4 regions of the Delftia sp. RIT313 genome follow, and region 3 is predicted to be linked to each of the others. Evidence: predicted binding sites of a transcription regulator. Region 3 holds the regulator's gene; each other region holds the start of a gene.
What was found. The regulator FNR, encoded in region 3, switches genes on or off when oxygen is low (the NO sensors DNR and NnrR bind a similar motif). The targets are predictions, from matches to a motif close to TTGATNNNNATCAA.
Positions count from the first base shown of each region.

Region 1: BW39_RS21125 (FeoA family protein) is a predicted target of FNR. The motif match lies at 4,793-4,806, and genes of this name have one in related genera.
Region 2: BW39_RS05180 (type IV pili methyl-accepting chemotaxis transducer N-terminal domain-containing protein) is a predicted target of FNR. The motif match lies at 3,588-3,601, and genes of this name have one in related genera.
Region 4: clpB (ATP-dependent chaperone ClpB) is a predicted target of FNR. The motif match lies at 5,876-5,889, and genes of this name have one in related genera.

Region 1 covers NZ_JFYT01000068.1:152,407-159,728, forward strand. The annotation lists gene kynA (tryptophan 2,3-dioxygenase) at 104-964, opposite strand; gene BW39_RS21105 (amino acid aminotransferase) at 961-2,166, opposite strand; gene BW39_RS21110 (amino acid permease) at 2,242-3,663, opposite strand; gene BW39_RS21115 (Lrp/AsnC family transcriptional regulator) at 3,802-4,272, shown strand; gene BW39_RS21120 (YkgJ family cysteine cluster protein) at 4,320-4,640, opposite strand; gene BW39_RS21125 (FeoA family protein) at 4,840-5,181, shown strand; gene feoB (ferrous iron transporter B) at 5,178-7,121, shown strand; gene BW39_RS21135 (hypothetical protein) at 7,136-7,322, shown strand, end outside.
Region 2 covers NZ_JFYT01000030.1:29,695-37,016, reverse strand. The annotation lists gene BW39_RS05200 (ligand-gated channel protein) at 1-531, opposite strand, end outside; gene BW39_RS31480 (hypothetical protein) at 530-697, shown strand; gene BW39_RS05195 (DUF445 domain-containing protein) at 864-2,168, opposite strand; gene BW39_RS05190 (DUF3297 family protein) at 2,290-2,547, shown strand; gene BW39_RS05185 (ChaN family lipoprotein) at 2,599-3,474, opposite strand; gene BW39_RS05180 (type IV pili methyl-accepting chemotaxis transducer N-terminal domain-containing protein) at 3,635-5,533, shown strand; gene BW39_RS05175 (response regulator) at 5,562-6,233, shown strand; gene BW39_RS05170 (MFS transporter) at 6,238-7,322, opposite strand, start outside.
Region 3 covers NZ_JFYT01000002.1:101,938-109,259, reverse strand. The annotation lists gene ccoO (cytochrome-c oxidase, cbb3-type subunit II) at 1-462, shown strand, start outside; gene BW39_RS02345 (cbb3-type cytochrome oxidase subunit 3) at 474-611, shown strand; gene ccoP (cytochrome-c oxidase, cbb3-type subunit III) at 639-1,556, shown strand; gene ccoG (cytochrome c oxidase accessory protein CcoG) at 1,634-3,088, shown strand; gene BW39_RS02330 (FixH family protein) at 3,146-3,460, shown strand; gene BW39_RS02325 (hypothetical protein) at 3,640-3,927, shown strand; gene fnr (fumarate/nitrate reduction transcriptional regulator Fnr) at 4,009-4,728, opposite strand; gene hemN (oxygen-independent coproporphyrinogen III oxidase) at 4,891-6,273, shown strand; gene BW39_RS02310 (sulfite exporter TauE/SafE family protein) at 6,279-6,995, shown strand; gene BW39_RS02305 (HD-GYP domain-containing protein) at 7,065-7,322, shown strand, end outside.
Region 4 covers NZ_JFYT01000001.1:379,069-386,390, forward strand. The annotation lists gene BW39_RS01630 (N5-glutamine methyltransferase family protein) at 1-332, opposite strand, end outside; gene BW39_RS01635 (GNAT family N-acetyltransferase) at 378-899, opposite strand; gene BW39_RS01640 (coniferyl aldehyde dehydrogenase) at 1,157-2,653, opposite strand; gene BW39_RS01645 (hypothetical protein) at 2,784-3,137, opposite strand; gene clpB (ATP-dependent chaperone ClpB) at 3,168-5,780, opposite strand; gene BW39_RS01655 (AraC family transcriptional regulator) at 5,914-6,822, opposite strand; gene BW39_RS01660 (DMT family transporter) at 6,927-7,322, shown strand, end outside.

The DNA of each region.
Region 1 (7,322 bases), on a different contig from region 3:
GCGCGGCCCATCGGCGGACGCCGAGCAAGGGCCGTCCCGCAGCGATGGTGTCGTCCCGCGCCCGCGCAGCGAGAGCGGGGGAAGCGGCAAAGCCGCTCAGGGGTCACAGTTTCGTTCTCACGGACCAGATTTCGGGGAACAGCACCACGTCCAGCATCTTGCGCAGGTAGCTGACGCCGCCGGTGCCGCCCGTGCCGCGCTTGAAGCCGATGACGCGCTCCACCGTGGTCACATGGCGAAAGCGCCACAGGCGGAAGGCGTCCTCGATGTCGGCCAGCTTTTCGCCGAGCTGGTACAGGTCCCAGTGCGACTGCGGGTCGCGGTAGACCTGGGCCCAGGCGGCCTCGACCTCGGGGCTGGCCGTGTAGGGCTGGGTCCAGTCGCGCTCCAGGTGCCCGGCAGGAATGGCCAGCCCCTGGCGTGCCAGCAGGCGCAGGGCCTCGTCGTACAGGGAAGGTGCGCGCCATGCGGCATCCACCCGGGCCAGCAGGTCCGGGCGGTGGGCATGGGGCTGGAGCATGGCGGCATTCTTGTTGCCCAGCGCGAACTCGATGCAGCGGTACTGGTAGCTCTGGAAGCCGCTGGAGCTGGCGAGATACGGCCGCATGGCCGTGTACTCGGTAGGCGTCATGGTGGCCAGCACGGACCAGGCGCCCACCAGCTGCTCCATGATGCGGCTCACGCGGGCCAGCATCTTGAAGGCATCTGCGTGGCGGTCGGCCGCCACGGCGGCCGTGGCCGCGCCCAGCTCGTGCAGCATCAGTTTCATCCACAGCTCGCTGGTCTGGTGCTGGATGATGAACAGCAGCTCGTCATGCGTGGGCGACAGCAGTTGCTGGGCGCCGAGGATGGCGTCCAGCTGCAGATAGTCGCCATAGCTCATGGACTGGCTGAAATCCAGCTGCGCCCTTTCCTCGGCGACGATGCGCTCGGTCAGGCCGCCATGGACGGGGCAGCCGCTCATTGCGGTGCCTCCAGCACCGTGGCAATGGCGTCGGCCACGTACTGTACGTTGGCGCCGGACAGGCCCGACATGCACATGCGGCCCGAGCGGATCAGGTACACGCCGTGCTCGTCGCGCAGGCGGTGGACCTGGGGCTCGCTGATGCCGGTGTAGCTGAACATGCCGCGCTGGGTCAGCAGGAAGCCGAAGTCGCGCCGCTCGCCAAAGCGTTCATGCAGCGCGCCGTGCAGCTGGGCGCGCATGTCCTTGATGCGGCCGCGCATCTGCGCCAGCTCCTGCGCCCATTGGGCGCTCAGCTCGGGCGACGCCAGCACCAGCTGCACCAGGCGCGCGCCACGGGTGGGGGGCGAGGAATAGTTGCTGCGCACCGTGGCCTTGAGCTGGCCCAGCACATTGCCGGCCGTGGCCGCGTCGCTGCAGACCACGCTGAGGCCGCCCACGCGTTCGCCATACAGCGAGAAGTTCTTGGAAAACGAGTTGGCCACAAAGGCCTGGGCGCCCGCATCGGCCAGCGCGCGCACGGACCAGGCGTCTTCATCGAGCCCATCGCCAAAGCCCTGGTAGGCCATGTCCACGAAGGGGATCAGGCCGCGCTCCACGATCACGGGGATGAGTTGCTGCCACTGCTCGCGCGACAGGTCCACGCCCGTGGGGTTGTGGCAGCTGGCATGCAGCAGCACCACGCTGCCCGAGGGCAGTTCGCGCAGCGTCTGCAGCATGGCGTCGAAGCGCAGGCTGCCCGTGGCCGCGTCGTAGTAGGGGTAGCTGTGGGTGCGCAGGCCCGCGCCCTGGAAGATGGCCAGGTGGTTGTCCCAGGTGGGATCGCTGAGCCAGACCTCGGCGTCGGGGAAATAGTGCTTGATGAAGTCCGCGCCCAGCTTGAGCGCGCCCGAGCCGCCCAGGGTCTGCACGGTGGCGATGCGCTGCGCGCGCACGGCCTCGTGCTCAGCGCCGAACACCAGGTTCTGCACCAACTGGCGGTAGGGGGCTATGCCTTCAATGGGCAGGTAGCCGCTGGGGCTTTGCTCGCGGGCCAGGGCATCGCCAGCCTGGCGCACGGAGTCCAGCACGGGCAGGCGGCCGGCCTCGTCGAAATACAGGCCGATGCTCAGGCTGACCTTGTCGGTGCGCGGGTCCTGCTGAAAGGCTTCCATCAGCGACAGGATGGGATCTCCGGGGTAGGGCGGGACGTGGCTGAACATCGAGGCGCGGGCGGTATCGAGGGGGGCAAGAGTCGTCATGTTTCTAAGGGAGGGAGAAAAACGGGAGGCCGGATGTCACCGGGCCTGGGCCTGGGTTGGGGTATTGGCTTGAGAAGCGCTTGCGGTCTGGCCGGCCGGCTTGCGGTACCAGATGGCGTAGATGGCGCCCAGCAGCAGCAAAAAGGGCAGGCCGGTGAGCACGGTCAGGCGGAACACGTCGGTGAACAGCGTGGACACCAGGGCGGCCAGCATCAGTGCCGCGCCCAGCAGCGTCAGCACCGGAAAGCCCCACATGCGGAAGGCCAGCGGCTTGTTGCCCTGGCGCACCCAGTGGATGCGGAAGAACAGGTGGGTCACGAAAATCATGAACCACGTGAACATGGCGCCGAACATGGCCACGGCCATCATCAGCATGAAGGACTGCTCGGGATTGATGATGTTGAACAGCGTGGCCACGGCAATGCCCAGGCAGGACAGCAGCAGCGCCGGCAGCGGCACGCCGCGCGAGTTCACGCGGCCCAGCACGGCGGGCGCATGGCCGGCGCGCGAGAGGCTGAACATCATGCGGGTGGTGATGTACAGCTGGCTGTTCATGGCCGAGAGGGCAGCCACCAGCACCACGAAATTGACCACGCTGGCCGCGCCGGGCAGGCCGATGATCTCCATCACCTTGACGAATGGGCTGCCGTCCTTGCCGGCGGCCGACCACGGCACGATGGCTAGCATCAGCGCAATCGTGGCCAGATAGAACACCACCAGGCGCACCATGGTGGAGCGGAAGGCGCTGGTGACGGCGCGCTGCGGGTCCTTGGCCTCGCCAGCGGCCACGGCGATCATCTCGATGCTCAGGTAGCTGAAGATGGCGATGATCACGCCCACCCAGGTGCCCCACAGGCCGTTGGGGAAGAAGCCGCCGTTGTTGACGTAGTTGGCAAAGCCCACGCCGGCCGGCCGGGTGCCGAACACCACCCAGGCGCCGACCACGATGAAGGCCACGATGGCGATGATCTTGATCATGGAGAAGCTGTACTCCACGGCGCCGAAGGCCTTGACGCTCATCATGTTCACGCCGATCAGCGCGCCCGAGAAGATCACCACCCAGGCCCAGCGCGGCACCTCGGGGAACCAGTAGCCCATGTACAGGCCCACGGCCGTCACCTCGGTGCCCACGGCCAGCACCACACAGGCCCAGTAGGCATAGCGCACCACGAAGCCGGCCCAGGGGGCGATGTAGTGCTCGGCATAGGCGCCGAACGAGCCCGAGGTCGGATGGGCCACCGTCATCTCGGCCAGGCAGCCCATGAGCAGCAGCGAGATCACCGCGCCGATGGCATAGCTGATCAGCACGCTGGGCCCGGCGAAGCCGATGGCAAAGCCGCTGCCCAGGAACAGGCCGGTGCCGACGGCACCGCCGATGGCGATCATGGTCATCTGTCCGGCGGACAGCTGCTGTTGGAGTCCGGCTTCGCGCTGGACGATGTCTTCGAAGGCTGGCATGGGTTGTTGTCTCCGTTGCTGTGGGGGGCTTCGGAGGCGGATGCTAGTTACGGCCTTCGCAGGGCGTTTAGTAGTTATCCCTAAATGCGCTTGATCTTGGATAAGTTATTCTGTGAAATATGAATTCATAGGTGGTTTATGTCAATCGAGATCGACAGAACGGACCGGCTGCTGATCCGCGCCTTGCAGGACAACGCGCGGCTGACCTCGGGCGAATTGGCGCAACGCGTGCACTTGTCGCAATCGCCGTCGTGGCGGCGCATCAAGCGGCTGGAGGATGAGGGCGTGATCACCGGCTACCACGCCGCGCTGAGCCGGCGCGCCATCGGCTTTGGCGTGCTGGCCTTCGTGATGGTGGGCATAGACCATCAGAACGAGGAGTCATCGCGCCACTTCCAGGAAGCGGTCTGCGCCATTCCCGAGGTCGTGATGTTCCACGGCATCTCGGGGCCGGAGGACTTCCTGCTGGTCGTCGTGGCGCGCGATCTCGATGCCTATTCGGACCTGCTGCTCACCCGCTTGCACCGGCTGCCCGGCGTGCGCCAGGTGCACACGCATTTCTCGCTGCAGGAGTTCAAGGGGCAGTTGGCGGGGCTGCCCGTGGAATAACGGCTGGTGGTGGCGGCTGTTGGCGGCCGGCAGCGCCTGGCTGGTTGCTACAGCAGGCCGCTGTCCAGCGCCTGCATGCCATGGCGCACGCGCACGCGGTTGCAGGCATCGCTGCCGGCCGCAAATTCGCGGCAAGGCGAGGGCCGCCACTCGTAGATGCCGCAATGGGCCTTCTCGCCCACCTTGCCCACCAGCGCTGCGCAGCGCGGGCGCGACCAGTCCGTGCCGCGCATGCGGCAGGTGTAGTCGGTGACTTCCTCGATCAGCCCGGCCGGCACGCGGCCACCATGCTCCTGCGACTCATGCACGGAAAAGTCCACGCGGAACGATGCGCAGCAGGCGCCGCAGCTCAGGCAGGGGTGGGTCATGGCGTGGGCAAGCAGGTGCAGGTGCGGATCGTGGGAGCGCGATTGTCGCGCGCACGCGTGCGGGGCGCCTGGAACCGGCCAAAAACCATGACGGCCATTTGGCAAGACCCTGCCTCTTACTCCGATACCATGCGCGGGCTTCCCACGGGGATTCGATCAAAATCAAAATGAGAATAAAAATCAGTTGATACAACACGCCATGCATTCGATGAATCCCGGGACGGACGCCACGGCTCCGTCCGCACTGTCCGCGCCTCCCAGCTCTCCAAGCCCGGCCACCGCTGCGGCCATCACCCTGGATGCGCTGCCGCGCCAGGTTCCGGCGCGCGTGGTCGAACTCCATGCGGCGCGCGACACGGCCGAGCAGGAACTGCTGCTGCGCCTCATGGAAATCGGTTTCCTGCCGGGCGAGCCCGTTCGCATCCTGGCCGCAGGCTTTCCGGGCGACGACCCGCTGGCCGTGCGCGTGGGCCAGGCCACGTTCGCGCTGCGCCGCCATGAGGCGGCCCTGGTGCGCGTGGCGCCGGAGGCGGTGGCATGAGCGCGTCGTCCTCTCCCAAACTCATCCAGCCGCTGCAGCCTGCCCAGGGTGGCGGCGGCGGTGGTGATTCCGCATTGCGCCTGGCCTTGCTGGGCAACCCCAACTGCGGCAAGACAGCATTGTTCAACCTGCTGACCGGCGCGCGCCAGAAGGTGGCCAACTACGCGGGCGTGACCGTGGAGCGCAAGGAAGGCTGGCTGAGCACGGCCAGCGGCCGGCGTGTGCGCGTGCTGGACCTGCCGGGCACCTACAGCCTGCACGCCCACAGCGAGGACGAACGCATCACGCGCGACATCGTCTCGGGCCGCCACGCGCGCGAGGCGCCGCCCGAACTGCTGGTCTGCGTCACCGACGCCACCCATCTGCGCCTGAACCTGCGCCTGGTGCTGGAAGCCCAGCGCCTGGGCCTGCCCATGCTGCTGGTGCTCAACATGAGCGACATGGCCAGGCGCCAGGGCATCGATATCGACCGCGAAGCGTTGTCACGCGCCCTGGGCATGCCCGTGCTGTCCACGGTGGGCGTGCGCCAGGACGGCGCGCGCGAACTGCTGCAATGGCTGGACGGCCCCGAAGCCCGCGCCCTGGCAGCGCCGCAGCTGCAGGCCCCGGCCCGCCCGGGCGATGCGCGCGAGCAGGTGCTGGCCCTGCACCAGCAGGTGGCCCGCATCATGGCCGACTGCGTCAAGGAGCCCGTGGTGGACACCCGGCGTGATGACCGCATCGACGCCGTGGTGCTGCACCCGCTGTGGGGCATGCTGCTGCTGGCGGCCACGCTGTTCCTGATGTTCCAGGCCGTGTTCAGCTGGGCGCAGCCGCTGATGGATGGCATCGAGGGCGGCGTCTCGGCCGTCTCGGCCCTGGTCAACGAGCACATGCCCGAAGGCGCGCTGCGCAGCCTGCTGGCCGACGGCGTGATCGCGGGCACGGGCGCCGTGCTGGTCTTTCTGCCGCAGATCCTGATCCTGTTCCTGTTCATCCTTGCTCTCGAAGACTCGGGCTACCTGCCGCGTGCCGCCTTCATGCTGGACCGCATCATGGGCAAGGTCGGCCTGTCGGGCCGCTCCTTCATTCCGCTGCTGTCCAGCTTCGCCTGCGCCGTGCCCGGCATCATGGCCACGCGCTCCATCACCAGCTGGCGCGACCGCCTGGTGACGATCATGATCGCGCCGCTGATGACCTGCTCGGCGCGCCTGCCGGTCTATGCGCTGCTGATCAGCGCCTTCATTCCCGAGCGCACGGTGGGCGGCATCTTCAACCTGCAGGGCCTGGTGCTGTTCGCGCTGTACGTGGCCGGCATCGCCAGCGCCATGGCCGTGGCCGGCGTGGCCAAGTTGGCCGGCCGCAGCGCCGGACCCACGCCGCTGCTGATGGAGCTGCCCTCCTACCGCTGGCCCAGCCCGCGCAGCCTGGCCCTGGGCCTGTACGAGCGCGCCATGATCTTCCTGCGCCGCGTGGGCGGCATCATCCTGACCGTGAGCATCGTGCTGTGGTTCCTGGCCAGCTACCCGGCGCCGCCCGATGGCGTCACCGAGGCGGCCATCCGCTACAGCTTTGCGGGCCGCATCGGCGGCTGGCTGGAGGTGGTGCTGGCGCCGATCGGCTTCAACTGGCAGATCGCCATCGCCCTGGTGCCCGGCATGGCCGCGCGCGAGGTGGCCGTCAGCGCCATGGGCACGGTCTATGCCCTGTCCGCCGCCAGCGACGAGGCCATGGCCGAGCAACTGGGCCCGCTGATCGCCCACACCTGGTCTATGGCCACGGCGCTGTCGCTGCTGGCCTGGTTCGTGTTCGCGCCCCAGTGCATCTCCACGCTGGCCGCCGTGCGGCGCGAGACCAACGGCTGGCGCTATCCGCTGCTGATGACCGGCTATCTGTTCGCGCTGGCCTACCTTGCCAGCTTCATCACCTACCGCGTGGCCATCGCATTGGGCGCGGGCTGAAAGGAACAAGCACCATGTGGCAGAACATCATCGTCGGGCTGATCGTGGCCCTGGCCGGCGTGTCCCTGGTCTGGCGCTATCTGCCCGCGCGCTGGCGCCAGAAGGCCGGGCAGATGCATCCGGCGCTGGCGCCCAAGGATGCGGGCGGCTGTGGCGGCTGCAGTGCCTGCGGCGGAGACAGTTGCGCACCGGACAAGCGGG
Region 2 (7,322 bases), on a different contig from region 3:
GCCGTACAGCGAGGACATGGGGCCGCGCACCACCTCGATGCGCTCGATGGCCTCCAGCGGCGGAATCCAGCTCTGGTCCGTGCCCGTGCTGCCGTTGGTCTGGGTCTCGCGCGTGCTCATGCGCTTGCCGTCCACCAGGATCAGGGTGTAGTTGGCGCCCATGCCGCGCAACGAGATGTCGTTGGAGTTGTTGTCCGAGGGCGTGAGGATCACGCCGGGCACATCGCGCAGGGCATCGTGCAGGTTGCGGTAGGCGCCCTGCTCCAGTTCCTGGCGCGTGATCACCGAGATCGAGGCCGGCGCCTGGCTGATCTCCTGCTCGAAGCCGCTGGCCGTCACGACCAGGGTTTCCAGCGTCGCCCCGCCTGCTGCCTGGGCCAGCGCGCTGCCCGAGGCCAGCAGGCCCAGGCAGGCGCCCAGCGCGGTGCGGCGCAGGGGAACGACGGTGGAGGGAAACGAAGCACGCAGGGAGGTGCAAAGGGCGGACAGGGCAAAGCCACGGCCCGCCGCGGGGGCTGTGCAGTTGTGCATGGGAAAGCTCGCAAGAAGAATCACGGACGGTCGAACGACCGGGGTGCGCATCCGCTCTGTTGTTTTTGATGAGTGCGAATCGTTCTTATTTTATTTTCCCGTCGACAACGGCCTGGCCGACGGCAGCGCAGCTGCTGTTTTTCTTTACAAGCGGGCCGATCTGTGAGCAATTCATTCAGGATGCTGAATGTTGCCTTGTTCATCAATGACATGCAGGGCCGCCAGTGCCCGGGCGCGTGCAGCGCCCGGCACGATTCACGGCGTTCCGGCGAGCACGGCGGCTTTGTAAAGTTGGCCCGATGTGGCCCGCAGGCAACATCCTGATACGAAGATCAGGACCACAGCCGCCCCGCATTGGAGACCAGGAACAGCACCAGCCCCACGGCACCGCCGACCACGGTGCCGTTGATGCGGATGTACTGCAGGTCCTTGCCGATGTGCAGCTCGATCAGCTCGGACAGCTCGCGCGCATCCCAGCGCCGCACGGTATCGGCGATGTGCTGGGCCAGGAACTGCGAGACATCGGGCGCCAGCGCCTGGGCCCAGCGCTTGAGGCGCTCGTTCATGGAGCTGCGCAGCGCCTCGTCGTGCGCCAGCGACTGGCCCAGCCAGCGGCCCATGGCGGCGGTCTTGCGCGCCACCTGCGAATGCTCGTTGGCCAGGTCCGCCTGCAGCTTGGCGCGCAGGCCCAGCCACAGCGCCCGCAGGTAGCCGGCCAGCTTTTCGTCGTGCAGCAGGTAGTGGCGCAGCCGCTCGGCGCGCTCTGACATAGCGGGGTCGGACTGCAGCCGCGTGACCAGCCGGTCCACGGAGGCGTCGAAGGCCTTGCGCATGTGGTGCTCGGGATTGCTGGCAATGTCCTGCAGCAGGCTGTCGAGCGCGCCCGCAATGGCGCTGGCGCCCTTGTCGCTGAGCCAGTCCGTGGGCAGCATCTTTTCCTTGAGCGGATGCTCGCGCTTGAGCCACAGCACGATGGTCTGGGCGATCAGCACATGGGTCTCGGCCTCGCGCAGCACGCCGCTGACGCGGGCCAGCACGTCGTCCAGCACGGCCTGGTGGCGGCCGTCCTTGGTCAGCCCCGACAACAGATCCGCCGCCGCGCGGGGCAGGTCCACCTGGGCCAGCAAGGCCTTGAATGCCTGTGTCAGAAAGCGCTCCACCTGCCGGTCCTGCACCATCTCCAGCGCCGCCAGCGCCAGCCGCGCCACTTGCCGCCCCAGCAGGGTGCTGTTGGCCGGCGTGGTCAGCCAGCCGGCCAGCACGCGCGCGGGATCATGGCGCTCGATCAGCGCCACCAGCGAAGGCCCGTCCAGGAACTTGTCGCGCACGAAATTCGCCAGGTTCTCGCCGATGCGGTCCTTGTTGCGCGGGATGATGGCCGTATGGCGCCCGACCAGGGGCAGCGGAATGCGCCGGAACAGCGCCGACACCGCAAACCAGTCGGCCAGCGCGCCGACCAGCGAGGCCTCGGTCACAGCCTTGATGCAGGCCAGCCACAGCGGCACCTGCTGCCAGTGCCCCGCCGCCACGGACGAGGCCACGAAGCCCAGCGCCACGAACAGCAGCAGCGCCAGCGGCAGGCGCTTGGCCGACTTCAGTGTTTGACGTTGCTCTGGCGACAGCATGGAGCGCAGCATACGACGCCCGCCCGCCATCCGCATGACGATGCCTGCCGCCAAAGCCTGTCAGCCAGCGCCTGCCTGCGAATTGCGCGGACAATACCGGCTTTCTTCAGAACCCTCTTGCGAGAACAAGACCATGACCGACGCCAACGCACCCGCCGATCGCCCCGCACTGCCCGACCATCTGTCCATCGACCCGCGCAGCCCGCACCATGTGGCCGCCGTGTTCGAGCACGACATCGGCATCCGCTTCAACGGCAACGAGCGCTTCGATGTGGAGGAATACTGCGTGAGCGAGGGATGGATCAAGGTGCCGGCCGGCAAGACTGTGGACCGCAAGGGAAGGCCCCTGCTGATCAAGCTCAAGGGCGCCGTGGAAGCTTTCTACCGCTGATTTCCGGCCGGTCGCAAGGCCGGCCGCAACCTCTTCAGGAATCAGCGGGCTTCAGCCCGCATCGGCCCGCGGCGCCGGCGGATTCCTGAACTTCTCCCGCAGCTCGGCGCAGTGGTCCTTGGCGGGCAGGGCATCCGTCTTCTGCAGCCAATCCACATCCGAGGCCTGCGCCACCGATGTCTCCCCCGCCTGCGCCACGGCCACCTTGGCGCCTGCGGCCTCGCGCAGCCAGCTGGGAATGCCCACGCCGCGCAGCACGTGGCCGCGCCCGGCCACCAGCAGCACGGTCTTGCCGGGCTTGACTGCGGCCCTGGCCACCTCGGCCATGCTGGCATCGCGGGCCAGCTGGATGCGGGCCATGGGCGCCAGCTGGGTGTCGGGCAGCAGGCCGCAGTGGCCTTCGCGGATGGCGTCGAGCTGGCGCTGCCAGCCCTCGGGCGGCAGGTGGGTGTCCAGGTTCTCGTTGCGCATGGCCTGCTTCATGTCGGCGCGCGGCAGGTTGCCGCCCAGCACGGGCACGCCCGCGCGCACGGCGGCCATGACCACGCCGCGGTAGCGCGGCCAGGGCCAGGCCGCGTCCTGCCATTGCAGGGCCTGCTGCACCGCGTCCTCGGAGGCATCGCGTGCCAGGCTGGCCGTGGAGCCCGTGCGCGGCGCCATCTCGATCACCAGCGCGGCCAGGCGCTCCTGTTTTGCCAACTGCTCCACCGTGGCCTGCTGCCAGGCCTGGTGGGCGACCGCATCGTGCTGCTCGCCCAGCAGCACGATGGGCGCGTCGGACCAGCGCTGCAGCTGCTGCGTCCAGTCCCGCGCCGGGGCGGAGGAGCTGGCGCAGCCGGCAAGGGCTGCCGCCAGCAATGCGGCCACAGCCAGGCCGGCAAGGCGCGGGGTGCGGATGAAGGGGCGGAGGTGGGAGCGGACTTGCATGGCCCCATGCTAAACACTGGCTTCGCGCGGGGGCCCCATAGGCCCTGTGGGCATTGGGGGCAGTTGAAAGGATCCTAGGAATCGGGGCGGGGCACGGCGCAAACGGGCGGCGCTTGATTCAGGTCAAGACGCGCAAATGTGCCGTGGCTACAGTGCAGCCATGCATGGCAAGCCCTCGCTTTCGACCAAGCTGCTGCTCATGGGCGCGGCCTGCCTGCTCGCGGCCGTGGCATCGATCGGTTTCACGCTGTGGGTGGCCTGGCAGCTGGAAGGCGGTGCGGCGGCGGTGAACGAGGCCGGGCGGCTGCGCATGAGCATGGTGCGCATGGCCATGGCGCGCCAGAACGAGGCGCCAGCGCAGTGGCAGGAGCGCGCACGGCAGTTCGATGCCAGCCTGGACCTGCTTCGCAGCGGCGACATGTCGCGGCCGCTGTTCGTGCCCTGGAGCGATGCGGTCAGCGCGCGCTACGAGCGCATACGCGGCGACTGGAGTGCGCTGCGCACGCAGTGGCAGGCCGAGGACCATGTCGATGCGCAGGCCATCATGGGCAGCGCCGATGCCTTCGTGCGCGAGGTGGACGGCTTTGTCGAGGCCATCGAGGACCGGCTCTCGCGCTGGACGGCCATCCTGCACCTGTTTCAGATGTGTCTGATGGCGCTGGCCATCATCGCGGCCGTGAGCTTCATGGCCACCAGCTACTGGCTGGTGCTGCATCCCGTGGGCCAGCTGCGCTCGGCGCTGGAGCGCATGCGCCGCGGACACCTGGACACGCGCATGAGCGTGGAGGTGGACGACGAGTTCGGCCAGCTGGCGGCCGGCTTCAACCTCATGGCCCAGTCGCTGCAGAGCTCGCACGCCGAGCTGGAGGACAAGGTGCGCGAGAAGACCGCCAGCCTCAACGTGCAGCACCAGCAGCTGCAGGCGCTGTACGCGGTCAGCGTGCAGGCGTCGGAGGCCGCCAGCCTGCAGTCCCTGGCCGAAGGCTTTGTGCGCCAGGTCCGCCTGGCGGCCCAGGCCGATGCGGCCACGGTGCGCTGGTCCGACGAGGCCAACGAGCGCTACGTGCTGCTGGCCGGCGACGGCCTGCCCCAGTCCATGTCGGTGCAGGAGCACTGCCTGCACACGGGCGCCTGCCTGTGCGGCCAGCCGCGCGAGCAGGCGCGGCTGCGCGTGATCCCCATCACGCCAGCCAGCGACCTGCAGCTGCCGCACTGCCGCGAGGCCGGCTTCGAGACCGTGGTCAGCATCCCCGTGCAACTGCAGCAGCGCCTGCTGGGCGAGGTCAACCTGTTCTTTCGCTCCACCGTGGTGCTCACGGACGACATGCGCGACCTGCTGTCCGCCATGGCGCGCCACCTGGCCAGTGCCATGGAAAGCCTGCGCGCCACGGCGCTGGAGCGTGAGGCCGCCGTGGCCGAGGAGCGCGGCCTGATCGCGCGCGAGCTGCATGACTCCATTGCCCAGTCGCTGGCCTTTCTCAAGATACAGACCCAGCTGCTGCGCGACGCCGTGGCCAAGGGCCGCGACGAGGCGCGCGACCGCAGCCTGGGCGAGCTGGAAGTGGGCGTGCGCGAATGCTATGCCGACGTGCGCGAGCTGCTGGTGCATTTCCGCACGCGCACCAGCGCCGAGGACATCGAGGCCGCGCTGCGCGCCACGCTGTCCAAGTTCGAGCACCAGACGGGCATTGCCACCTCGCTGAGCATGTCGGGCCAGGGCCTGCCGCTGGCGCCCGACGTGCAGATCCAGGTGCTGCACATGGTGCAGGAGGCGCTGTCCAACGTGCGCAAGCACGCGGGTGCCAGGCATGTGGAGCTGCGCGTGGGGCGCCACCCCTGGCGCTTCGAAGTCTGCGACGACGGCTGCGGCTTCGTCCCCGCCGCCGTTGCGCCGGACTCGCTGCATGTGGGCCTGGGCATCATGCGCGAGCGCGCCCTGCTGGCGCAGGCGCTGGTCCATGTCCACTCCCGCCCCGGGGAGGGCACGCGCGTGCTGATCGAGCTGCCGCCGTCGGCCTCGGCCGGCGCGCCAGCGCAGGCCCTCCCCTCGAACGCGTGACACGCTCCCGCAAGAAAAAGACCGCCCCATGTCCTTCTCCAGCCCCATCTCCGTCTTCGTCATCGACGACCACACGCTGTTCCGCCGCGGCCTGATCGCCCTCATCGCCCAGGACGCAGGCCTGCGCGTGGTCGGCGAGGCCGGCGACGCGGGCGAGGCCCTGCGCCTGGTGCCCGCGCTGGCGCCCCAGGTCATCCTGCTGGACAACCATCTGCCCGGCGTGCTGGGCGTCGATGCCATCGCAGGCCTGCGGGCCGCATCGCCCGGCAGCCGCGTCGTCATGCTCACCGTGAGCGAGGACGGCCAGGACCTGGCGGCCGCGCTGCGCAACGGTGCCCAGGGCTATCTGCTCAAGACCATCGACGGCGACCTGCTGTCCGAGGCCCTGCGCCGCGCCGCGCGCGGCGAGCCCGTGGTCAGCCCCGAGATGATGGGTAAGCTGGTGGCCGCCTTCCAGTCCCAGGGCGCGCCCGAGCCCCAGGCGCCCGAGCCGGACGAGGCCCCGGCCTCGCCGCTGTCCCCGCGCGAGGAAGAGGTGCTGGTCCAGATCGCCCGAGGCGCCAGCAACAAGGAAATCGCCCGCACGCTGGACATTGCCGAGACCACGGTCAAGATCCATGTGCAACACATCCTGCGCAAGCTCGGCCTGAGCTCGCGCGTGCAGGCGGCGGTGTATGCGTCAGAGCGGCAGCGGGATTAGCGGCCTACGCTGTGGCTGAAGCCCAACCATCCCCCGCACACCGCAGCGCCCAGACCCAGGCCAGCGCGGCCGCCACGGCCAGCCCGGTGAGCATGGCTGCCGCTCCCATGGCGTCCAGCGCCACGCCGGCGGCCAGCGGCACCAGCATGCGGCTGGCGGCGAAGAGGCTGGCCTGCAGGCCGTAGTCGAAGGCCTGCCAGCGTGGGCGGGCGAATTGCATCATCAGTCCGAAGACGCAGGCCGAGGAGGCGCCCATGGCTGCTGCCACGCAGGCCACGGCCGCGACCAGGCCCGGGGGCGGGGCGCCGGCTGCGATGACGGCGGCCAGCAGTGCCAGCGCCGCCACATTGCAGCCCGCATACAGGGGCAGGGCGCGCCGGGTGCCCAGGCGGCGCGTGAGCAGGGGCGAGGCCGCGCCCGCCAGCGCAGCCACCACGCCGCCGCCCATGCCGGCCAGCAGGGCGGCCTGGGCGGGTGCGAAGCCATGGTCCAACATTAGCGGCTTCAGGTAGAACCAGGCCGCGCCGATGAAGGGGAAGTAGCTGACCAGCACCAGGGTCCAGCGCCAGGCGCCGGGCTGGGCGCCATAGCCGCGGACCATGGCGGCCAGTCCAGCTTTGGGCGCAGGCAGCAGCACAGGCGAGGGCGCATCCCCGGGCTCATGACGCACCACCCAGGCCAGCAGCAGGGCGCCCAGGGCCAGCGTGCCGGCCAGGCAGAGGAAGGGCGCGCGCCAGCCCCATTTCGCCTGCATGAGCAGCATCATCCCGCCGCCCACGATGGCGCCCAGCGACAGCGCCGATGCGCGCACGCCCCCGGCGCGCATGCGCTCGGACGCGGGCAGCAGGCGGATGGCCAGGGCGCTGACGGGAATGTCGGCCCAGGTGGCGGCCAGCGCGGCCGCGAAGGCCAGGCCGAACAGCCACAGGCGCTCGGCCAGCAACTGCTGCCAGCCCAGGGCCAGCAGCACGGCCGCATAGGCCAGGCACAGGGCCAGCGCCCAGGCGCGGTAGCGCGGCTGGCCGTTCGCGCTGCGCGCTTCCACGGGCGCGGCCAGCGCGAACTTGATCAGCGCGGGCAGCCCCGCCA
Region 3 (7,322 bases):
CCCTACACGCCGCTGCAGCTGATGGGCCGCGACGTCTATCTGCGCGAGGGTTGCTACAACTGCCACTCGCAGATGATCCGCCCCTTCCGCGCCGAGACCATGCGCTACGGCCACTACTCGGTGGCTGGCGAGTTCGTCTATGACCACCCCTTCCAGTGGGGCTCCAAGCGCACGGGTCCCGACCTGCACCGCGTGGGCGGCAAGTACAGCGACGAATGGCATCGCATCCACCTGAACAACCCGCGCGACGTGGTGCCCGAGTCCAACATGCCTGCCTACACCTGGCTGGAAAAGAACAAGGTGGATGACACCGTGGTCGCCCAGCACATGAGCGCGCTGCGCAAGGTGGGCGTGCCCTACAGCGACGAGGAAATCAGCGGCGCTGCCGAGCAGGTCAAGGGCAAGACGGAAATGGACGCCGTCATCGCCTACCTGCAGGTCCTGGGCCGTTCGGTCAAGTAAAGGAGAGCGACATGGACATCACCACCATGCGCATCGTGGCCACGCTGGCCTCGCTGGCCTGCTTCATCGGCATCTGGTGGTGGGCGTTCGCCCGCCGCAACCAGGCCCGTTTCGACGAGGCCGCCCAGCTGCCGTTCGAGCAAGACTGAGTCCCTCCACCAGAACGAGAACTTCCCATGAGCGATTTCGTAAACAACTTCTGGTCGATCTATGTCACGGCGATCACGCTGGGCGGCATCATCGGCTGCCTGCTGCTGCTGTATCTCACCGCACGCAAGAAGGTGGTCCCATCGGCCGACAACACCACGGGCCACGTCTGGGACGAGGACCTGCGCGAGCTGAACAACCCCATGCCCAAGTGGTGGATGTGGCTGTTCATCATCACCTCGGTGTTCGGCTTCGCCTACCTGGCGGCCTATCCGGGCCTGGGCTCGTTCGCGGGCAAGCTGGGCTGGACGCAGCTGGGCGCCTATGAAAACGAGATGACCAAGGCCCGCGCGGACCTGGAGCCGCTGTACGCCAAGTTCACGAGCATGAGCACCGAAGACATGGCCAAGGACCCCCAGGCCATGGCCATCGGCGAGCGCCTGTTCATGAACAACTGCGCACAGTGCCACGGCTCGGACGCACGCGGCGGCAAGAGCTTCCCCAACCTGACCGATGGCGACTGGCTGCATGGCGGCACGCCCGAGAAGATCAGGGAAACCATCACGGGTGGCCGCATCGGCATCATGCCGCCCATGGCCGCTGCCGTCGGCACGCCCGACGATGTGCGCAACCTCTCGCACTATGTGCTGAGCCTGTCGGGCAGCCCGCACGACTCGCTCAAGGCCTCGCTGGGCAAGTCCAAGTTCACGGCCTGCGCAGCCTGCCACGGCATGGACGGCAAGGGCAACCAGGCCCTGGGCGCGCCCAACCTGACCGATGACATCTGGCTGCACGGCTGGGGCGAGGCCGCCATCACGGCCATGATCAACAACGGCAAGCACAACGAGATGCCTGCCCAGAAGGACAAGCTGACCGAGGCGCAGATCGCGGTGCTTGCTTCCTATGTCTGGGGCATGTCGCACAAAGACGGCGCAGTCCGTCAGTAAGCACAGGGGCGGCGCTGCGGCGCCGCCTTTTTGCGTTTTGAGTTTTCAGATATTTCAAAAAAACAAAGGAACCCACCATGAAGCCCGAGAGCGGGGATGACACCGGGAAGCCTCCCCGCAAAGTCATTCCGATCACGCCGGCCACGCCTGATCCGGGCGAGCTGGTGTCGATGTTCGAGTCGGAAAAGAAGGTCTACCCGCGCTCCATCAGCGGTGTCTTCGCACGCTGGCGATGGGCCCTGGTGTTTCTCACCCAACTGGTTTTCTACGGCCTGCCCTGGCTGGAGTGGGGCCAGCGCCAGATGGTGCTGTTCGACCTCGGAACGCGGCGCTTCTATCTCTTCGGGCTGGTGCTGTACCCGCAGGACTTCATCTACCTGGCGGGCCTGCTGATCATCTCGGCGCTGGCATTGTTCCTGTTCACGGCCGTGGCCGGGCGCCTGTGGTGCGGCTTCTCGTGCCCGCAGACGGTCTACACCGAGATCTTCATGTGGGTGGAGCGCAAGGTCGAAGGCGACCGCAGCGCGCGCATGCGGCTGGACAAGAACGGCTGGACCTTCGAGAAGGCCTGGAAGAAGTCGCTCAAGCAGTTGCTGTGGATCGCCATTGCGCTGTGGACCGGCTTCACCTTCGTGGGCTACTTCGTGCCCATCCGCGAGCTGGGCGGCGAGCTGCTGGCGCTGCAGGGCAGCTGGCAGATGTTCTGGGTGCTGTTCTACGGCTTTGCCACCTATGGCAACGCGGGCTACATGCGCGAGCAGGTCTGCAAGTACATGTGCCCCTATGCGCGCTTTCAGAGCGCCATGTTCGACCGGGACACCATGATCGTCAGCTACGACACGGGCCGGGGCGAGCCGCGTGCGCCGCGCACCAAGAAGGTGGACTACAAGGCCCAGGGCCTGGGCGACTGCATCGACTGCAAGATGTGCGTGCAGGTCTGCCCCGTGGGCATCGACATCCGCAACGGTCTGCAATACGAATGCATTGGCTGCGGCCTGTGCATAGACGCCTGCAATTCCATCATGGACAAGATGGAGTACCCGCGCGGCCTGATCCGCCTGACCACGCAGAACGCCATGGCCGGCCTGTGGCGGCGTGCCCAGGTGCTGCGCCGCATCTTCCGTCCGCGCGTGCTGATCTACTCGGCCGTGCTGATCGGCTTGAGCGTGGCCATGATCGTGAGCCTGGCGCTGCGCCAGTCGGTCAAGGTGGACGTGATCCGCGACCGCGCCTCGCTGTCGCGCATCGTGGCGGGCGGCAAGCTGGAGAATGTCTACCGCCTGCAGATCATGAATGCCACCGAGCAGGCCCAGCGCTACCGCATCAGCGCCCACGGCCTCGATGGGCTGGAGCTGGCGTCCGAGCAGGAAGTCGAGGTCGGCCCGGCCGAGACGCGCGGCATTGCGGCGCGCCTGCAGATTCCCTACGGTTCGGCCGAGCCGGGCTCGCACACCGTATTCTTCGATATCGATGCCGTGCATTCGGGCGCGGGACGCGCGTCCGAAAAGGCCGTCTTCCTGGTGCCCCGGTGATGTTCCTGGCAGGCGCGGCAAGGTCCGCGCCTGCCGCCTGAAAGAAAGAGGTTTCCCATGTCTTCCAGTCCCGCAGTGTCCGCGCCCGCGCAGGCTCCCTCGCACCCCGACGCCGGCAAGCCCTGGTGGAAGTTCGGCCATGTCTGGCTGGTGGTGGCCGGCCCGGCGGCCGTGGTGGTCGCTGCCGTGATCACGGCCATCATCGCCATCAATGGCGCCGATCCCGTGATCGACCCCGACTACTACCGCAACGGCATCACGATCAACGAGCGTGCCGATGGCGTGCGCGAAGTGCCCAAGAGCATGGCGCCCGCCGTCACCGGCCGCAACCATGCGGCCACGCCCGCGCACGATCACCCCACGGACCGCTGATCGCCGTGCACCCCTGCAAGAGGCCGCAGTCGCGGCCTTTTTGCATGGCGGATCGCATCTCCGGCATGCGCGACGGGTGAGGGTTTCCTACAGGCGTGCAGGGCGCTGCGGGGCTTGGCGCCATGCGTTGGCGCGGCGCACAATGAAGGCGACCCCTCGACAGCACAAGGAGATCGCTGATGTTGGCCCAACGCTGGATGTGGATTGCCTGGCCTGCCTTTCTGGCAGCCGCCGTGATGGAGATGCTGGTTTTTGCCTTTGTGGACCCCCTGGAGCTGCATTGGCTCGGCGACCTGGGCTGGTCGCGCCAGGGCATCTACACGCTGGCCTTCTTCGCCTTCTGGGGCGTGACCATGCTCTCCAGCCTGATGACCACCATGCTGGGCCGCTCGGCCCGCGATCTCAATGACGGCGTGGTCTCCGAGCCCGACCCGGACCTGGCCATGCAGGGGCTGGGGCGGGACTGAGCGAGAGCCCGCCGCAATGAACAAGGCCCGCTGTCGCGGGCCTTGTTCATTGGCGGATGAATGCTTGCCGCCCTTGCAGCCTCACTGGCACTGCTGGCTGTTGACGATGCGCTTGAGCGCCTCCGTGTCCAGGATGCGCAGATGGCGCTGGCGCACCTCGATGATGTTGTCGTCCGCGAACTTGGAGAAGGTGCGGCTCACCGTCTCCAGCTTCAGGCCCAGGTAGCTGCCGATTTCCTCGCGCGTCATGCGCAGCACCAGTTCGGACTTGGAAAAGCCCCGCGCATGCAGGCGCTGCACCAGGTTGAGCACGAAGGCGGCCAGGCGCTCTTCGGCGCGCATGCTGCCCAGCAGCAGCATCACGCCGTGTTCGCGCACGATCTCGCGGCTCATGACCTTGTGCACATGGTTTTGCAGGGCCGTGACCTCGCGCGACAGGTCTTCCAGCTTGTCGAAGGGCATGACGCAGACTTCGGCGTCTTCCAGCGCGACGGCATCGCAGGTGTGGTGGTCGTTGACGATGCCGTCCAGGCCGATGATCTCGCCGGCCATCTGAAAGCCCGTGACCTGGTCGCGTCCATCCTCGGTGGCCACGCAGGTCTTGAAGAAGCCGGTGCGGATGGCGTACAGCGAGGTGAATGTCTCGCCGTTGCGAAACAGCAGGCCTCCGCGCTTGACCTTGCGGCGCGTGGCCACGATGTCGTCGATGCGCTGCATCTGCTCGGCATCCAGGCCCATGGGCATGCACAGTTCGCGCAGGTTGCAGTTGGAGCAGGAGGCTTTGATGGTCTGAAGGTTCATGGAGTGATAAACATCAGCGGCACACAGCGTGCCGGCGGTGACCTCGTGGATTGCGATGAGTTGGATCAAATTGTCGCAGCAGTCCCTCAAACAACTCTTGATATGAGTCAAGGACATGACCGATGTGCTGCGGCACAGTCGAGGTATTAGAGGAAAAAACCCATGACCGCTGTCACCCCAGAGCTGCTGCGTCGCTTTGACGTACCGGGGCCCCGATACACCTCGTTCCCTACCGCCGACCGCTTTGTCGAGGCCTTTGGTGCAGAGGACTATATCCTGGCGCTGCAACAACGCAAATCGAGTACCGCAGCGCGTGCCACGCCTTTGTCGCTGTATGTGCACGTGCCTTTTTGCGAGTCGCTCTGCTACTACTGCGCCTGCAACAAGATCGTGACGCGCCACCACGATCGCGCCGCCGTCTACCTGGACTATCTGGCGCGCGAGATGGCCTTGCACACGGCCCATTGCGGCAAGGGCCAGACCGTCAGCCAGCTGCACCTGGGCGGCGGCACGCCCACCTTCTTCTCCGACGACGAGCTGCGCACGCTGATGGGCCTGTTGCGCGAGCATTTCAAGCTGGAGCCGGGTGGCGAGTACTCCATCGAGGTCGATCCGCGCACCGTCAGCGTCGAGCGCCTGGTCGTGCTCAAGGAGCTGGGCTTCAACCGCCTGAGCTTCGGCGTGCAGGACTTCGACGAGCAGGTGCAGATCGCGGTGCACCGCGTGCAGCCGGCCGAGCAGGTGTTCGAGCTGGTGGCGGCCGCGCGGCAGCTGGGCTTTGCCTCCATCAACGTGGACCTGATCTACGGCCTGCCCAAGCAGACGCCCGAATCCTTCGAGCGCACGCTGGCCCAGGTCAACGCGCTGCGGCCCGACCGCATCGCGCTCTATGCCTATGCCCACCTGCCCGAGCGCTTCAAGCCGCAGCGGCGCATTGCGGCCGAGGATCTGCCCCAGGGGGCCGACAAGCTGGCCATGCTGTCGCGTTCCATCGCCGCGTTCATGGACGGTGGCTATGTCTATGTGGGCATGGACCACTTCGCCCTGCCGGAGGACTCGCTGGCCGTGGCCAAGCGCCAGGGCCGGCTGCACCGCAACTTCCAGGGCTACAGCACCCAGCCCGACTGCGACCTGATCGCGCTGGGCGTGTCGGCCATCGGCAAGGTGGGCGCCAGCTACAGCCAGAACGCCAAGACGCTGGAGGAGTACTACGACGCCATCGACGCCAGCCACCTGCCCGTGGTGCGGGGCCTGGCGCTGTCGCGCGACGACCTGGTGCGCCGCGCCGTCATCATGGCCATCATGTGCCAGGGCGCCGTGCTGTTCGAGCCCATGGAGCAGGCCTGGCTGCTAGGCTTTCGCGAGTACTTCGCGCCCGAGATGGCGGCCCTGGAGGACCTGCAGGCCAAGGGCCTGGTGCAGATCAGCGACGAGGGCTTCCAGGTCACGCCCATGGGCTGGTACTTCGTGCGCGGCGTGGCCATGCTGTTTGACCGATATCTGCAGGCGGACAAGAACCGGGCGCGGTTTTCGAGGATCATCTAGGCCCCATGCTGTTGTCGCTGCTCTGGACCGCTTTGATCATGGGGCTCGTCGGCGGGCCCCATTGCCTTGCCATGTGCGCTGCGCCCTGCGGCGTGGTCACGGGCGGGGCGGGGCAGGGCGGCGGCTCGCAGGTGGTGGCCGTGCATGGATTGCAAAGCCGGCTGTGGCTGCGCACGGCGCTGTTCCACGGCGGCCGTCTGGCCGGCTATGCCAGCCTGGGCGCTGCCTCGGCCCTGGCCATGGAGAGCCTGTCCTGGCTCACCAGCCAGACCACGGCGCTGCAGCCGTTCTGGACGCTGACCCATGTCGCCGTGATGGCCTGGGGCCTGGCCATGATGGTGCAGGCCCGCCAGCCCGCCTGGCTGGAGTCTGCCGGTCGCGCCGCCTGGCGGCGCGTGCAGCCCTGGGTGTCGGCGCCGGGCGGTACGCTGGCGGCAGGCTATGCCTGGGCGCTCATGCCTTGCGGACTGCTGTATTCGGCCGTGCTGGTCGCCGCGCTCAGCGGCGGCCCGTTGCAGGGCGCGCTGGCCATGGCGGCCTTTGGCGTGGGCAGCGGGCTGTGGCTGGTGGCCGGCCCCTGGCTGTGGCGGCTGGGCCGGCAGCGCCTGAACGGCCTGCGCGCCGAATGGGGCACGCGCCTGGCCGGCCTGATGCTGGTGGGCGTGGCCGTCTGGGCGCTGTGGATGGACCTGATCTACAAGCCCAGCCTCTGGTGCCGTTGAGCAACAGCTGAGGCCAGACTTGGCACCTGGGGTCGCGGATTGGCTGCGAGGCCCTCAGAACTGGAGATAATGCCCGAATCATCGGCTTACATATTGCCGATTCCTTCAGCCTCGGGGCCGTTGCCGCGCGTGAACCATTCCGTCCTCATCGATATCCGAGACCTCCGTCCGGGCATGTTTGTCCAGCTCGATGTTGGGTGGCTGAACCATCCCTTTCCGGTCAGCAGCTTCAAGATCACCTCCAGCGCACAGATCCAGACCCTGAAATCCCTGGGCCTGGAGGTGGTGCGCTGTGTCCCGCACAAAAGCGACACCTGGCCCGCCGAG
Region 4 (7,322 bases), on a different contig from region 3:
TGGCGGTGCAGGTGGAAGGCGTGGGGAAAGACCGGCTTGGCGTCTTCCTTGCCGGCGCGGCGCTGGCGCGCCTTGGCGGAAGTCTCACGTGCGGGCTTGTCGAGGCGGCGGCCCAGGGCCGACAGCAACTGCCGGGCATTCTGGAAATCGCCGCGCCACAGCATGGCCTGGCCTTCGCAGGCCAGGCGGTAGGCGCTGTCGGCGGCCAGGCTGTCGTCAGCGATGACGATGCGGCGCGGTGCGGTCATGGTGCTGTCCGCGCGCCACAGGGCAACCTGGGTGGCCTCGTGCTCCTGCCACTGCAGCAGGGACCAGTTCTGGGAAGAGGACAAGGCCTGCTGCTCCGTGAGTGATGGGTGGATGGTTTGGCGAATCGATCAGTTCAGTGCGCGCTTGAGCCGCACTTCCTCGATCTTGAGAGCGCCAACCTGGGCCGTCTTGGCGGTGGACATTTCGCGCTTGAAGCCGGCGAGCTCATGGAAGCGCAGCGCGCGTTCATTGCGCAGCGGCACCCACGAGGTGACATTGGTGCAGCCTTCTTCGAGCAGGCCGTCGCGTGCGGCGTCCCACAGGGCCACGCCCACACCCTGATTCCAGTGCGTGGGAGAGGCATAGATGGCCCAAATTTCACCGGTGGTCTGGCGCGACTTCTCATCGCGCGAGCGGTCGAAACCGACGAAGCCGACGATCTTGTCGCCGTCGATGGCGACCTGAACCTGGGGTTCGCAAAATTCGATGGCTTCGCGCCAATAGGCCTGGCGTTTTTCTACCGACGACATGCTCTTGAGCTGGTCATCGGGAACCAGACCGCGATAAGCCTCCATGGCGGAAGCAGTATGGATCTGGGCAATCGCTTTTGCATCGCGGAGAGTGGCTGGACGAACCTGGATACTAGACATGGAAAAACCGAAACGAAAACAGGTGAAAATAGAAGGGCGTGATTTTCACAGGAATCGCGCTTTTTGCGTGCGTTGCGGCTCTTAGCCATGCACGCAAGTACGGCTGTGCTCGTTTTCTTGCCCTCGGCATTGGGATGTGCTATGTGCTCTCCAAAAAAGAGCAGCTGGTGCATGCGACACAAGGCTTGGCAAGGAATCAGTTGACAATTTCTCACGATGCAGGCAAGCCCGGCAACGGCGAGAAATCACCCCCTCGCTCACAGCCAGCGGCGCATCAACTCCATGATGCGGTCGAACCTTGCTCCATAGGGCGGATACAGCATCGAAGCCCCCGACCAGCGCGACTGCACGAACACCGCTTTCTGATGGCTCAGCCGTGCAAAGCCCTGCTCCGAATGGTAGGCACCCCAGCCGCTGTCGCCCACGCCGCCGAAGGGCAGGTTCTCGTGGGCGAAGTGCAGCAGGGTGTCGTTGACCGTCACCCCGCCGCTGATGGTGCGTGACAGCACGGCATCACGCACTTTCTCATCGCGGCCGAACCAGTACAGCGCCAGCGGCCTGGGCCCCGCATTGATGGCCGAGACCACGTCATCCAGCCTGTCGTAGCTGATCACGGGCAGGATGGGGCCGAAGATCTCCTCCTGCATGAGCTGCATCTGGCTGGTGGCATTGAAGACCAGGGCCGGCGCCATCTGGCGCTCCACGGCATCGCCCCAGGCCATGTCGGCGCTCTCCTGGCCGGCTCCGCCATCCTCCATCCACTCGACATGCGCCCCCATGCCCTGGGCCTGGCGCAGCATCTGCCGCAGGCGCGCCAGGTGGCGCTTGGTGAGGATGGCCGCATAGTCCGGATTGCCGGCAAAGCGCGGGAACAGCCGCCGCGCCGCGGTGCGGAAGGCCTCGGCAAACTCCGCCTCCTGCCCGCGCGGCAGCAGCACGTAGTCGGGGGCGATGCAGGTCTGGCCCGCGTTGACGAGCTTGCCATGCGCGATCTTGAGCGCGGCCTCCTTCAGGTCGCAGTCGGTGGAGATGATGCAGGGCGACTTGCCACCGAGCTCCAGCGTTGTCGGCGTCAGGTGCGCCGCCGCCGCCTGGGCCACGCGCCGGCCCACGGCAGTCGAGCCGGTGAACAGCAGATGGTCGAAGTGCAGGCCCGAGAACTGCGTGGCAATGCTCACATCGCCTTCGATGACGGCGAATTCCTCGGGCGCGAAAAACTGCCCCACCAGCGCTGCCAGCTGGGCCGAGGTGTGCGGCGTGAGTTCGCTGGGCTTGAGCATGACGCGGTTGCCCGCCGCCAGGGCCGTGATGGCCGGCCCCAGCGCCAGTTGCACCGGATAGTTCCACGGGGAAATCACCCCCACCACGCCCAGCGGCTGGCGCTCTATCCAGCCCCGGCCGGGCATGAGCATCAGCGGCGTTCGCACCCGCTGGCGCCCCGACCAGCGCGCCAGATGGCGCAGCGTGTGCTTGAGCAGGTTGCGCAGCACGAACAGCTCCACCATCTCGGTCAGCCGTGGCGAGCGCATGCCGAAGTCGGCCTGCACGGCGGCAGCCAGCACGGGGCCGTGCTCGTCCAGCAGCTTTTGCATGCGCAGCAGGCGCTCGCGGCGTACCAGCAGGGGCACGTCCACCTGCGCCCGGCTGGCCTGGTACTGAAGGTCGAAGACGCGGTGGAGATCCAGCTGGGTCATAGGCTCAATGGTAAGAAGACACTTGCATGCGCCGCATTCCAAGGATGCGGCGCGGCACATGTTGGCATGCAGCGGCAGGAAAAAAAAGGGAGCCTTGCACGGGCTCCCGAGGGTTTCAGACTATACGGGCCGCCACGCGCGGCCTGGGCACGAAGATGCACAGGCCGCGTAAAGGCTGCAGCAAGACGCTTCAGGGCTCGCGCACTTCACGGGGCTGAACGTCGGTCACCTCGCCCGCACCCGGCAGTACGCCAGCACCGGCGCGGCGGCCACCGCCCTCGGCAGCGCCATAGGCGCGCTGCGGACGCTGTGCCATCCACTCGGAGCCGGAGCGGTACACGGTCTGCCAGCCCGCCCGCGGGCTCATGCGCATGGCCCAGGGCATCACCGGCTGGCCGGTGAGCCTGGCCCACAGCGCCCGCACGGCCCAGACCAGGGCCAGCAGCGCCGCGGCGGTCAGCAGGCTGACAAAGAAGACCAGGCCCACAAGCATCAGCAGGATGCGAACGGCCCAGCGGGTCAGGGTGGCGACAAAATCGTTCAAAGCAAAGCCTTTCTTGGCTGGCCCGGTGCGTCAGGCGGGGTCTGCCGCATCGAACCGGAATACGCCCGGCTCCAGTACCGGGTCCACATGTACCGCAATCGTGCTCTTGGGCGGGAAGCGCCCTTCGAGCAGCAGTTTCGACAGCGGATTCTCGATCCGCTGCTGTATCGCGCGCTTGAGCGGCCGGGCCCCGAAAACGGGATCGAAGCCCACCTTGGCCAGTTCGGCCAGTGCCTGGTCGGACACCTGCAGCGCAAGGTCCATTTTCTCCAAACGACGCTCCAGCAGCTTGAGCTGAATCCTTGCGATCGACTCGATATTCTTCGCGTCGAGCGCATGGAAGACCACGGTTTCGTCGATGCGGTTGAGGAATTCGGGTCGGAAATGGTTCTTGAGTTCCCCCCAGACCGCATCTTTCACATCATCGTAGTCCTCGCCGACCATGGCCTGGATCAGCAAAGAGCCTATGTTGCTCGTCATCACGATGACCGTGTTCTTGAAGTCCACGGTGCGGCCCTGGCCATCGGTCAGGCGACCATCGTCCAGCACCTGCAGCAGCACGTTGAACACGTCGGGATGGGCCTTTTCGACCTCATCGAGCAGCAGCACGCTGTAGGGCTTGCGGCGCACGGCCTCGGTCAGGTAACCGCCTTCCTCGTAGCCCACGTAGCCAGGCGGCGCACCAATCAGGCGGGCCACGGAATGCTTTTCCATGAACTCGCTCATGTCGATGCGCACCAGATGGTCCTCGCTGTCGAACAGGAAGCCGGCCAGCGCCTTGCACAGCTCGGTCTTGCCCACGCCCGTGGGGCCCAGGAACAGGAAGGAGCCCGTGGGCCGGTTGGGATCGGACAGGCCCGAGCGCGAGCGGCGAATGGCATTGGCCACGGCCGAGATGGCCTCGTCCTGGCCGACGACGCGGTCATGCAGCCGGTCCTCCATGCGCAGCAGCTTGTCCTTCTCGCCCTGCATCATCTTGGCCACGGGAATGCCAGTAGCACGGCTGACCACTTCGGCAATTTCTTCGGCGCCGACATGGGTGCGCAGCAACCTGTGGGCGGGTGCGCCGCCCTGCCCCTGCTCGTTGGCCTGGGCTTCGTTGAGCTGCTTTTCCAGCGAGGGCAGCTTGCCGTACTGCAGCTCGGCCACCTTGTTGAAGTCGCCCTTGCGCTTGAGCTCCTCGATCTGGATGCGGATCTGGTCGATCTCCTTGCGGATCTGCTCGGAGCCCTGGGCGCTGGCCTTCTCGCTCTTCCAGACCTCTTCCAGGTCGGCGTACTCGCGCTCCAGGCTGCCGAGTTCTTCCTCGATCAGTTGCAGGCGCTTTTGCGAGGCCTCGTCCTTTTCCTTCTTCATGGCCTCGCGCTCGATCTTGAGCTGGATCATGCGGCGCTCGAGCTTGTCCATGACCTCGGGCTTGGAGTCGATCTCGATCTTGATCTTGGCCGCCGCCTCGTCGATCAGATCGATGGCCTTGTCGGGCAGGAAGCGGTCGGTGATGTAGCGGTGGCTCAGCTCGGCCGCAGCCACGATGGCCGGGTCGGTGATGTCCACGCCGTGGTGGGCCTCGTAGCGCACCTGCAGTCCGCGCAGGATGGCGATGGTGTCCTCCACGGAAGGCTCCTCGACCAGCACCTTCTGGAAGCGCCGCTCCAGCGCCGCATCCTTTTCGATGTACTTGCGGTATTCATCGAGCGTGGTCGCGCCGATGCAGTGCAGCTCGCCGCGCGCCAGGGCCGGCTTGAGCATATTGCCCGCGTCCATGGCGCCATCGGCCTTGCCCGCACCGACCATGGTGTGGATCTCGTCGATGAACAGGATGATGCGGCCCTCTTCCTGCGCCACTTCCTTGAGCACGGACTTCAGGCGTTCCTCGAAGTCGCCACGGTACTTGGCGCCGGCCAGCAGGCCCGCCATGTCCAGCGACAGCACGCGCTTGTTCTTGAGGCTTTCGGGCACCTCGCCGGCCACGATGCGCTGGGCCAGGCCCTCGACGATGGCGGTCTTGCCCACGCCGGGCTCGCCGATCAGCACGGGGTTGTTCTTGCTGCGGCGCTGCAGCACCTGGATGGAGCGGCGGATTTCGTCGTCACGCCCGATCACCGGATCGAGCTTGCCGATGCGCGCGCGCTCGGTCAGGTCCATGGTGTATTTCTTGAGGGCCTCGCGCTGGCCTTCGCCTTCGGCGCTGTCCATGGTCTGGCCGCCGCGCACGGCGTTGATGGCCGACTCCAGGCTGGAGCGCGTCACGCCGCTTTCCTTGAGCAGTTGGCCTGCGCGCGTGGAAGAGCCGCTGCTGTCGGTCAGCGCCAGCAGGAACAGCTCGCTGGCAATGAACTGGTCGCCGCGCTTGAGGGCTTCCTTCTCGGTCGCCTGCAGCAGCCGGCCCAGCTCGGAGCCGACCTGCACCTGGTCCTGGTGCTGCACGCGCGGCAGATCGGCCAGGGCCTTCTCGGCTGCGGCCTGCAGCTGGCCCACGTTGGCGCCGGCGCGCTGCAAGAGCGAGCGCGGACCATCGTCCTGGCGCAGCAGCGCCACGAGCAGGTGCAGGGGTTCGATATTGGATTGGTCACCGCCCAGGGCCAGCGTTTGCGCGTCGGCCAGGGCTTCCTGGAACTTGGTTGTCAGTTTGTCGATTCGCATGGTGTTTCTTTTCGCTCCTGAAACAGGGTCATTGCGATTTATCTGATACCGGCAGGGCAAATTTCAAGCCATGCCCGGTCTGCAAGGACAGACGCTTGCGCCAGATCAAGGCCGGCGAGGCCGGCCATCCTTCTCAAGCATTGCGCTGAAAAATCGAGAACTGCGTAGGCGTAACGCCCAAATGCGCCCGGAAGCTGCGTACCAGGTGGCTGGCGCTGGAAAAGCCGCAATCCAGCGCCAGCTCGGCCAGCGGCGGCACGTTGCGCGCAGACAGGGCGCGCCGTGCCCGGGCCAGGCGCTGCTGCAGCACCCATTCGTGCACCGTGCAGCCCATGCTCTGGCGGAACATGCGTGCGAAATGGAATTCGGAGAGGCAGGCCTGTCTCGCTAGTGCCGGCAGCGACACGGCCTTGGAGTCATGCAGATGCGCCTCGACATGGGCCAGCACCCTGCGCCGCATGGCCGCAGAAAGCCCGCCCAGCGGCCGCTGCAGCGCCTGCAGCTGGCGCGGCGTGGCGGACTGCAGCACCAGCCGGTCCACCAGCTGCTGGCCAATGGCATCGGCCGCCAGTTGCTGCTGCGGGTCCTGCCAGTCCAGCTGCATCAGCGCACGGGCACCGGCGTGGAAGGCCTGATCGTCCCCATAGATCTGCGCACGCAAGGTGCGCGAGCGGGGCTCGGCATCCAGCATGCGGACCACGCGCCCCGCCCAGGCCAGGTCGGACACATACAGGTGCAGGAACTGCACGGGCGAGCGCACCAGCCAGTGCGATTCGTCCTCTGGCGTGAAGATGCAGATGCGCCCCGGCGCCCCCATGGCCTCGGGCCGCGCCTTGAGCTGCGAGCCCTCGCCCCCGGCCAGGTAGACCGACAGCGTGTGGTGACCGGGCTGGCAGTAGCGCACCTCGTCGTCCACATTGGCCCAGACGGCCAGCTCCACCCCTTCGCTCAGGCGCACGCGCCGCTGCAGCCGGGCCTTGGAGCGTGACAGCACCTGGCACAGGTGGCTGGAGGGCAGCTCGGGCAGCGGCGTGGGCGTCATGGCAGCGATTGTGGTCCCGCAGCCATACCGACGCATGGCGCCAGGCCATCAAACCGCAGGAATCTGCCATGCCCGCCCAGCCTGCGGCGCCATCATCAACGGCCATGACTGCCACCCTCTATGCCCTGGTCGTGCTGATCTGGGGTTCGACCTGGATCGCCCTGAAGCTGCAGCTGGGCGCCGTGCCCGTGGAGCTGTCCATTGCCTACCGCTTTGCGCTGGCCGCCGTGCTGATGTTCGCCTGGCTAGCCTGGTCGCGACAGCTGCGCGTGCCCCGCGGCCCGGCGCTGCCGCGCGTGCTGGCGCAGGGCCTGTGCCTGTTCAGCTTCAACTTCGTGTGCTTCATGCATGCCAGCGAGACGCTGGCCAGCGGCCTGGCCGCCGTGGTGTTCTCCAGCGCCAATCTCTGGAACGCGCTGCTGGCGCGCATCATCCACGGCCGCAGGCTGGCGCCCCATGTGCTGGCCGGCAGCCTCTTTGGCCTTGCAGGCCTGGTGGCG